Linked DNA regions of Thalassoroseus pseudoceratinae. The main gene of each other region encodes a partner of the protein of the gene in region 3 in a complex. Links are inferred from orthologs where the notes say so. Each region holds a gene or a part of one and is shown on either strand. Other genes may lie near its edges. The genes, in order: G6R38_RS10515, G6R38_RS01740 and G6R38_RS14135.

Region 1 (3,133 bases), 1.0 Mb from region 3 along the record:
GCATCCATGCCGGCTCGTTCTTCATTTCTGAAATCTGAGCGACGATTTCGCGATCCAAGCCTTTGCGACTTGTGAAGACGTACTTATCTGTTGGGTCGTGAAAGCCGTATTGATAGTCGCCGATCGCAGCGGACGCTTCCGGATTCACGGGTTGGTTGACTTCGGTCGACATTATAATCTCCTGCGGCTCACTAGGGTCCGCGAGTTAAATTCAACTAGCAAAGGCTTTGACGCAGCGTTCTAGCCTAGCGGGGATGATTTGAGTTGCAAAATCGTGCTTTGGCATCGAACTACGATTGTCAACACACAACCAATGAGTGGCAGACGTGTCGTCACAAGTTGGATACAAGGATACCAAACCATGAATTGCACTAGGCGCCCGCCGTGACTTGCTCTTCAGCCGCCTCTTGTTCGGCTGCCGCTTCGGGGTGACGTTCTCGGACTTTCACATATCCATTGCTATGCAACTCATGGGCGAGGTCTGGTCCGGACTGACATTCGACAATCCGCCCTGCAAGCATGACATGTGTGAAGTCTGGGACGTTGTATTGTAGAAGCCGATCGTGGTGAGTGATGATCAGCGAACCCATGCCGTTTTCTTTGGACAACCGCTGAACTCCTTCACTCACGACGTTTACCGCGTCGGTATCGAGCCCGGAGTCGGTTTCGTCGAGGAAAGCAAACTTCGGTTTGAGCATTGCCAGTTGCAGGATCTCCATGCGTTTCTTTTCACCGCCGGAGAAACCTTCGTTGACGTACCGCCGAGCGAAATCCAACGGCATGCCGAGTTCTTCCATTCGCGAACGAAGTTCTTTACGGAACTCACGCATGCCGATCAGGTTCTCACCTTCTTTTCGCTCCGGAGAACGGACATTCGTGATCGCGTGTCGAAGGAAGTCGGCGACTTTGACGCCGGGAATTGTGGTCGGATACTGGAACGCGAGGAATAGACCAATTCGCGCCCGTTCGGTGGCATCGAGTTCGACGATGTTCGTTCCATCGACGGTCACTTCACCACTGGTGATCTGATATTTCGGGTGTCCGGCGAGTGCGTAAGCCAATGTGCTTTTTCCGGAACCGTTTGGCCCCATCAAAGCGTGCACCTCGCCTTGCTTGATCTCGATGTTCACGCCCTTCAAAATCGGCGTTTCGCCAACCGAGACGTGGAGGTCTTTCACGGACAGAATACTAGTCACACCAAAATTCCCTGTTCAAATCGCACGTATTCAACTATTTCAAACGTCCAAGGTTGCGACGTGCGGCACGGCAACTTGGCCTCGGTGATGCGGTACGATTGTGGCATCAGCCACCTTGTCACCCTGTTTGCCGAAACCGGCGGTTCCTTGCTGTTTACCAATCCGTCGCGTCTTAATTTTATCCTGAATTCGCATGATGCCTTCGAGCAAAGCCTCCGGCCGTGGAGGGCATCCAGGCACATACACATCGACCGGGACCACCAAGTCGACACCTTTCACCACATGGTAGCCGTGCTTGAAGTACGGGCCACCACCGACGGTGCACGCTCCCATTGCGATCACGTATTTGGGATCGGGCATTTGTTCGTAAAGCCGACGCACTCGGCTGGCCATTTTGAACGTCACAGTGCCAGCGACGATCATCAGGTCAGCTTGACGCGGTGTTGCTCGAAAGGCACCGGCGCCGAAGCGGTCTAAATCGTATCGGCTGGCTCCTGTGGCCATCATCTCGATAGCACAACACGCCAACCCGAAGGTCATTGGCCAAACGCTGGACTCCTGTGCCCAGTTCATGGCTTGTTCCAACGTGGTCAGACCAACGTTTTCTTCAAATCGTCCTTCGATCCAAGTCATCGATCTATCCGCCTAAGCAAACCTGAGGAACGAAATTCTCAACCCAAATTGAAAAAGCACTTTACGAGGACCATCTCTCGGATGCAACACGCCCGACGATGGAAGACCACGGGCCTCATCAATTGGACCGCTTAGGCCGGTTCAAATTCACAACAGGAATGTCCATCGAGGCAACACTGTGTCAGACGAACGTCCGTTCCAAGGACACGGCGAAACACCTCTTTTTCCAATTCACAGATCGAGTCGTCCGCTTGGGCCAGATCGAGATAGGGACAGTGATTTTCCCGCAGGATCGGCAGGTCACCTGTGTGATCCAACTCGACCTGAAACCCTCGATCCGACAACGCATCCTTGAGCCGCTCGAACTTCTCGCCCAACGTCTTCCCGGACGATACCGAACGGAATCGCTCGACCAAAGCGTCAGTAATTCGGGCCAAAACACGGCCGCGAACCTCGATGTCCTCGATCTCCATAAGTTCCCGCCACAGGATTTGTGCCAAGTCCGCGTAGTTGTCTCCCAACTCCCGCTGACCGATTTCCGTGACACAATATCGATGGGCAGGACGCCCTCGCCCTTCACGCACGACAACTCGCTCAACTAACTGCTGACCTTCCAAACGGGTCAGGCGTTGCCGAACGGCTGTTGCAGTCACACCGAACTCAACACACAACTCTTGAATGGTCCCGCCACCGATTTGATTCAATCGCTGAAGGAATTCTTGGTCTTGGGATTCAAGTCGATATTGCATGTTGGTTTTTCATGTGGTGCATGTTGGCCGATGTGGTTTCCATTCACCAATCTCTCTGACGGGATTCTAGACAGCTGAAGCAATTTTAACAACGAAAAATGCGAAAAATAACCGGATTGCCTACGAATCGCTGAGCGACGCGTCCCACGCCGTTGATTTTATCGATGAGTTTCTCCTAGACAGAAAGATTGTTACACTGCCCAGGCTCTCGAAACTCTTCCCTGATCAGCATTTGGAGTAAAGGACGGTATCCGTGAGCGAGCAACCGAAGTCGAAGGAGCAATGGGGTTCCCGAATCGGGGTGATTCTGGCAGTCGCCGGATCCGCTGTCGGGTTGGGGAACTTTCTGCGATTTCCCGGCCAAGCGGCTCAAAATGGTGGCGGTGCATTTATGCTGCCATACTTCATCTCCCTTTTGGTCCTAGGGATTCCCCTTTGTTGGGCGGAATGGACCATGGGACGGTACGGCGGGCTGAACGGGTTCAACTCCGCACCGGGGATCTATTCGACCATCTGGCGAAACCGTTGGTCCAAGTACTTCGGTGCGATCGCGTT
Region 2 (3,025 bases), on a different replicon or contig from region 3:
GCATCGATATCCGCCTGGTCGAGCAGTTCTCGATAGTCGGAAAACGTCTTGCATTTTCGCCCCTTGTCTTCGACCATCTTGGCCGCCTTGGCGAGGTGCGTTTGATCGACATCGCAAACCGCCCCGGCATTCTTGATAAATCGTCCCAGATTGCCACGACCTTGCCCCCCGACGCCGATATGCCCGGTCACGATGCGTTCGTTAGCACCGAAAACGCTCGCGGGAACGAACATCGGCATAGCGACCGCGCTCGCAGCGGCAGCACTGGATTTCAAGAATTGGCGGCGGTTCAAACCATTCGTCTGGGACGTCATCAAGTTCTCCCTTGCGTGCGTGTTTCTCTCGGACGATTGGCCTTCAAGTCTCCGACTTTTTCATCGGATCGCCTTCAACCTCTTGGTGATCGCGAAGGCGAGGACAATTCACTACGACCAACGACATCGAAGACAACCGCCAGGTCGTAGTTTGGCGGTTTGAAAGTTTGAATGCAAACGAGCCCAGGCCAGGACTTTGGCGATCCGTTGTTTCCGCAATCTCCCAAACATCACCGAACTTTTTTCCAGCAGATTGAGTGAGCAGCGAAAAAAGCACCTGTTCTTCGGTTCCCACAAGGCCGAAGTCGCCGTAGTGAAAAATAAACCAGGCGAGCGGTCGCAAAATGGTATCAAATCGGTGTTTGGGTCCCTTGAATCCGGCAAGAGGTTTTGGCATAGTTCACCCGATTGTTGTCGACGACTACCGAAACTCTTGGGAATCGAGCAACATTCAAATCATTGATCCACTCCTCGCCAAGACGGCTGATCGTAATGGATTATTTAGCATTGTTCGCGGCCGAAACCCCATCCTCAATTGCGGAGATGGACCGCTTGCCGATCTGTGGCTGCTCGGTCAGTCCGACTGTGGCGGCGATCATTGCAGCGTTGTTCCACGCGGGCGCACTCTTCGCAATTTTTGGATTGGCACCGTTCGCTTTTATCTGGGCCGAACGAAAAATTTCGGGCCGAATTCAAGACCGCCTTGGACCGACACGGGTCGGTGGCCGATTCGGTTGGCTTCAAAGCCTCGCCGATGGAATCAAGCTGATCCAAAAAGAGGACTTGGTCCCCAGTGCCGCCGATTCCATGTTGTTTCGCATGGCACCGTATTTGGTCTGCATTGCCTCATTCAGTGCTTTTATGGTGCTGCCATTTAGTGATGGTTGGATCGCGGTTTCCTCGGACATTGGGCTATTTGTGCTCGTCGCCATTCTCTCGCTCGAAGTTTTCGGCGTCATCATGGCGGGCTATTCTAGTGGTTCGAAGTGGTCCCTGTTCGGTGGGATGCGAGAAGCCGCCCAGATGGTCAGCTATGAAATTCCACTCGCAATCTGTGCATTGATCCCGATTGTTGCTGTCGGCACGCTCGATTTGAATCGAATCGGTAACTATCAAGACGGTTGGTTGACCAACTGGCTGATTTTCCACGACCCGTTCACGTTCATTGGGTTCTTCGTGTACTTCACGGTCGCGACCGCCGGTTGTAAGCGGGCTCCGTTCGACTTGGCGGAAGCGGAAAGTGAACTGGTCGGCGGTTTCCACACGGAATACAGCGGCATGCGTTGGTCGTTCTTCTTTATGGGCGAATATGCCAGCATGTTCCTCGTGAGTGGTGTCGCCGCCGTTCTGTTCCTCGGTGGATGGAACAGCGGACTGGCTCCATTGGAAGCAGGACTGGACTCCCTTGCCGCCAACGCTGGGCAATCAATTTCCTGGCTCTCTGGGTTTAATCCACTGGCTTACCTCGTGAATGTCGTGGGCTTGGTGATCTTTCTGACAAAAGCAGCACTCTTGGTGATTGTGCAAATCTGGGTGCGATGGACGTTCCCACGACTCCGAATCGACCAGGTGATGACAACCTGCTTGAAGTACCTCGTGCCAATGAGTTGCTTTCTGTTCCTTGGTGCAACCGTGTGGCCGTTGGTTGTCGGAAACCGAACGATGATGGGTCTCGGGTCGCCGCAAGGTGAGCTGGCTCCCAAAGAAGTATCTCAAGTCGAGACAGCCGAGCAATCCACCACTCAAGCGACATCAGTCCATGTTGCCGGTGTGGTGGCAGAAGGGGCGGCGAAATCACAATGATTGAACTATTCTTTTACTACTTCTTCGCGACATTTGCCGTCGTTGGCGCGTTATTCGTCGTGATCAACCAAAACGTCGCACGAATGGCGTTTTGGCTAATCGTCTCGCTGGGCTCGACCGCTGCGTTGTTCTTCTTGATGCACGCAGACTTCGTCGGTGCCACGCAATTGCTCATTTACGTTGGCGGTACTCTCGTTCTGCTGATTTTCGGTGTGATGCTCACGTCAAGTGAGCCACTCCTGCGAATTCGTATGTCGATGGGAGACCTTGTCATCGCGGGTGCGGTTGGTTTTCTGTTCCTGGCGATGATCAATTTCACGGTGTCCGCCGTCCGTTGGGACCGGCTCACACTTCGTCAAATCCGTGTCGATCTGCAGACAGTCGAAGAGCACGCGACCAAGCGAATTGACTCTTTGAATTCCAAAGAGGATCAAGAAGAAGCTCGCAAACGCCTCGATGAATTCATATCGCTGTTTTCAGAGTCTTTCGTCGCGACGAAGGCCGATCCGTCACTGTACGTCCTGTCGAACGGTGCCGAATTGGAACCGCGTCAAGAGGCGATGCTCTTGAACTATATGCGAACCGAAGGCGGGCTGACCTTCTCTCCGGAAACGGAACGAGGCGGTACTGGACGCCCCATCGGTTTGGCACTTTTAGGGTCGCGTCCGGATCAGGATCTCGATCGCTCCGACGATTACCCAACCATCAGCCCCGGTTACTCGAGTCGTACAAGCCGAAAAACGCTTGATTCTTCAGTCACCAACGAACCCGATCTTTCGACCGGATATTTGCTGCCGTTCGAAATTGCTTCGGTTCACTTGTTAGTTGTTCTGATCGGTGCCGCGTATCTCGCTCGAGCCAAGCGTCGAGTCGAAACTTAACGTTTTCGTGTGGCATCAATGCTGTCA
Region 3 (3,011 bases):
TCATCTCAACGATTTGACAGGCGTTGACTACTGCGAGCCGGACGAGAAAAAAGCCAAGAAGTTTGGTCACGATCCGCACGTGGAAGTCGTCTATCACCTGTCGAGCTACACCCACAAACACGCGATTGTCATCAAAGTCATTCTGCCCCGCTGGAAAGACGACAAACCCGGCCAACTTCCGGAAGTTCCGACGGTGTCCGGTGTGTGGGCGATTGCCGACTGGCACGAACGTGAGTGCTTCGATCTCGTCGGCGTCAACTTCGTTGGCCACCCCAACCTCCGTCGCATCCTCTGTGCCGAAGACTGGGTCGGCCATGCCCTGCGAAAAGACTACGAGTTCCCACTGGAATACCACGGGATTCGCGGGAAGTAAGGGCAGTGTGAGATCACTTGTGCACAACATTGTAATAGGACGTGCGGAAGTGATCGAGGGGCGAAAATGAAAGTCATTTTCAAGATTACTTACCCAAACGGCAAAATTTACGTCGGCAAAGATTTGACTGGAACCTTGACCTATTTTGGCAGCGTGAATAGTTCTCTCGTAGCAGCTGATTTTTCAGATGCCGAACAACGTGATTTCACGGTTCGCAAGGAGATTCTTTGGTCTTCCGAAACTGCTTCAGATCAAGAAGCGAGCAGACGAGAAGTCGAATTGATCAGAAACTTACGCTCAAATGACCCAACCATTGGATATAACCGTTGGCCAAAGTTCGCCGATTGTGGTGGCTAAGTTGTAGGTCAGGTTGCGCCTGATGTCCTGTTGCTGGCCCCTAGATTTCAAAATCCGTCATCCCCCAAAAATTTGTTGGGCATTGCCTGACCTACTGATTGATAATACGGACCACACACCATGAGCATGGCGATCGAAGATCCTCGGGTAGTTGAGTTTGACGTTCATACCGACGAGATGTTGGTGAACATGGGCCCGCAGCACCCGAGTACGCACGGCGTGCTGCGGTTGCTGTTGCGGACCGATGGTGAAGTCGTTCGTGAAGTCACGCCACACATCGGCTATCTGCATCGCTGTGCCGAGAAGATCGGTGAGAATCTCACGCCGGTTCAATACATCCCGTATACGGACCGCATGGACTATCTCGCCGCGATGAACATGAATCTCGGCTGGGCGCTCACGGCGGAAAAACTTCTCAAAATGGAAGTTCCCGAGCGAGCGATGACCTTGCGAGTCATCATCGCCGAACTCGGCCGGATCGCGAGCCACTTGGTTGCGATGGGAGCTTATGGCCTCGACTTAGGATCATTTAGCCCGTTCCTGTACGCCTTCCGCGAACGTGAAATCATTCTTGATTTGTTCGAAGAAGTCTGCGGTGCGCGACTGACTTACAGTTACATCACAATTGGTGGGGCAACTCACGATCTGCCAGAGACCATTACGATCCCGCCAGGCTTGGCGTCGATCACCTCGTCGGATCGTGGTCTTCGCAAGAAATGGCCGGTTCTCAAAGAAGGCGCGTCTGCCCAACTCGCATGGACGGATGCCGTTCTGATCTTCTTGGAATGGCTGGAGAAGCGAATCCAAGAGTACCATGCCTTGCTGACGCGAAATGCGATCTTCATCAAACGGACAGCCGCCATCGGAACACTGAGTCGCGAAGAGGCGATTGATTACGGGTGCACGGGCCCGGTGTTGCGGGGCAGTGGAGTCGACCACGACTTGCGACGCGATGGCGAACCGATCTACACACGGATGTATGAGGGATACGACTTCAAAGTCCCGTTTGCGCCATTCAACGATGCCCCACCGGAAGCCGAACTTGGTGACAACTGGTGTCGGTTCTACGTGCGAATGCTAGAAGTCGTCGAGTCAATCGGACTCGTCCGACAAGCCATCGAGAAATATCCGTCGACAGAAGGCACGTTCCGAGTCGCTCACAAATTCAGTACGAAGCTGCCAAAGGACGAGTGCTATCTCGAAACCGAGTGCCCACGCGGTCAGATGGGCTTCTATGTCGTCGGCAACGGTGAAGCCGAGCCACTTCGCGTGCGAGCCAAAAGTTCTTCATTCTGCAACCTTGCAGTGACGGGACTGCTTAGCCCCGGAACACTCATCGCGGACATTCCGTCAATTGTTGGGTCTCTGGATGTCGTGATGGGCGAGATTGATCGATAGGGCGTCAGCACAACCGAGAGGCCCGCTCAAGGATGAGGTGATGGAATTCGTCACCTCATTCGAATTCTTCAGTGGTGGCGTTTTCAGCATCGGCTGTTGAAGGTTGGTGGTACTCACCGATGACCACCGTCACGTTGTCTTCACCGCCGGCTTCCAATGCGAGATCGATTAAACTCTGCACCGCTTGATCCGGCGACTGGCGATCATCAATCACGGCTGCGATTTCGTGATCTGGCAGCATGTCAGTCAATCCATCAGTGCAAAGCAGCAGCAAATCGCCGTCGCGAAGTGTCACGTGGTGAATCTCTGCAACCGCCCCTTCGCTCGATCCGCCTAGACAATTCACAAGAATGTGGGAGAACTGATCGGCTTCTGGGGTGTCGGGTTCCATGACTCCTCGTTCGATCAACTGTTCCGCAAGGGTATGATCACGGGTAAGCCGCAGCAGTTCGTGGTCCCGAAAAACGTAAGCCCGCGAGTCTCCGATATTCCCAACAAAGACCTCCATCCCCAGGCTGTAGGCGGCAACGAAGGTTGTTCCCATTCCTTCTAGGTCTGGGTCCGCGTTGACCATCTCGCGGAGAAAATGGTCCATCAACTTTCCATACGTCTGAAGTTTGGACTCAAGCTCAAGTGACTCATGCTTGCCATGAATCATTGGCCATTTGAGTTCCGTTGCTCCAATCTGCCAGGCGACCTCAATCGCGGCTTGGCTAGCAATTTCACCAGCCGCATACCCCCCCATGCCATCGGCAACCACGAAGACGTAGGCCTCGTCGTTCGCTGCCGGAAGCGAATCAGCGTTCAAGCTTGTCAATAAGACATCGCGAGTCCGTCGTCGGCGAACAATCGCGAAGTTATCTTCGTTTGTTCGCCGGACGCG

The links.
Region 1: the proteins of G6R38_RS14135 (region 3) and G6R38_RS10515 are in contact, whole or in part, in a cryo-EM structure (PDB 6KHJ), measured with the Thermosynechococcus vestitus proteins. The link is inferred for Thalassoroseus pseudoceratinae from one-to-one orthologs. Residues at the interface, in WP_011057128.1 of Thermosynechococcus vestitus: Pro17, His18, His19, Pro20, Ser21, Met22, Val25, Arg27, Met29, Thr31, Ile38, Asp39, Cys40, Glu41, Pro42, Val43, Ile44, Gly45, Tyr46, Leu47, His48, Arg49, Gly50, Met51, Lys53, Ile54, Asn57, Arg58, Pro65, Tyr66; in WP_011056552.1 of Thermosynechococcus vestitus: Leu46, Met47, Tyr48, Thr50, Ala51, Cys52, Phe54, Ile55, Glu56, Ala58, Ala59, Ile61, Gly62, Ser63, Arg64, Phe65, Asn76, Pro78, Thr89, Thr91, Lys93, Met94, Ala97, Leu101, Met123, Phe124, Ser126, Asp127, Ser128, Tyr129.
Region 2: the proteins of G6R38_RS14135 (region 3) and G6R38_RS01740 are in contact, whole or in part, in a cryo-EM structure (PDB 6ZJN), measured with the Thermus thermophilus proteins. The link is inferred for Thalassoroseus pseudoceratinae from one-to-one orthologs. Residues at the interface, in WP_223903221.1 of Thermus thermophilus: Pro35, Ser36, Asp139, Gly141, Ala142; in WP_096411122.1 of Thermus thermophilus: Ala224, Glu225, Gln226, Glu227, Ala295, Trp297, Phe298, Arg299.

What each region holds. Positions count from the first base shown.
Region 1 is NZ_JAALXT010000003.1:55,036-58,168, forward strand. What follows is about bases 33-3,010. They hold G6R38_RS10515 (NADH-quinone oxidoreductase subunit B), read right to left. Parts: upstream 1,830-3,010; coding sequence 1,236-1,829; downstream 33-1,235. Other genes in these bases: sufB (Fe-S cluster assembly protein SufB), read right to left, coding at 33-172; sufC (Fe-S cluster assembly ATPase SufC), read right to left, coding at 372-1,196; G6R38_RS10520 (helix-turn-helix transcriptional regulator), read right to left, coding at 1,961-2,578; G6R38_RS10525 (sodium-dependent transporter), read left to right, coding at 2,832-3,010. Outside these bases: more of sufB, read right to left, coding at 1-32; more of G6R38_RS10525, read left to right, coding at 3,011-3,133. UniProt on the Escherichia coli protein: NDH-1 shuttles electrons from NADH, via FMN and iron-sulfur (Fe-S) centers, to quinones in the respiratory chain. The immediate electron acceptor for the enzyme in this species is ubiquinone.
Region 2 is NZ_JAALXT010000001.1:499,904-502,928, forward strand. What follows is about bases 92-2,961. They hold G6R38_RS01740 (complex I subunit 1/NuoH family protein), read left to right. Parts: upstream 92-806; coding sequence 807-2,117; downstream 2,118-2,961. Other genes in these bases: G6R38_RS01735 (Gfo/Idh/MocA family protein), read right to left, coding at 92-314; G6R38_RS01745 (NADH-quinone oxidoreductase subunit J family protein), read left to right, coding at 2,114-2,961. Also shown: more of G6R38_RS01735, read right to left, coding at 1-91; more of G6R38_RS01745, read left to right, coding at 2,962-2,998. UniProt on the Escherichia coli protein: NDH-1 shuttles electrons from NADH, via FMN and iron-sulfur (Fe-S) centers, to quinones in the respiratory chain. The immediate electron acceptor for the enzyme in this species is believed to be ubiquinone.
Region 3 is NZ_JAALXT010000003.1:1,060,192-1,063,202, forward strand. What follows is about bases 134-2,989. They hold G6R38_RS14135 (NADH-quinone oxidoreductase subunit D), read left to right. Parts: upstream 134-850; coding sequence 851-2,128; downstream 2,129-2,989. Other genes in these bases: G6R38_RS14125 (NADH-quinone oxidoreductase subunit C), read left to right, coding at 134-373; G6R38_RS14130 (GIY-YIG nuclease family protein), read left to right, coding at 440-730; G6R38_RS14140 (PP2C family protein-serine/threonine phosphatase), read right to left, coding at 2,184-2,989. Outside these bases: more of G6R38_RS14125, read left to right, coding at 1-133; more of G6R38_RS14140, read right to left, coding at 2,990-3,011.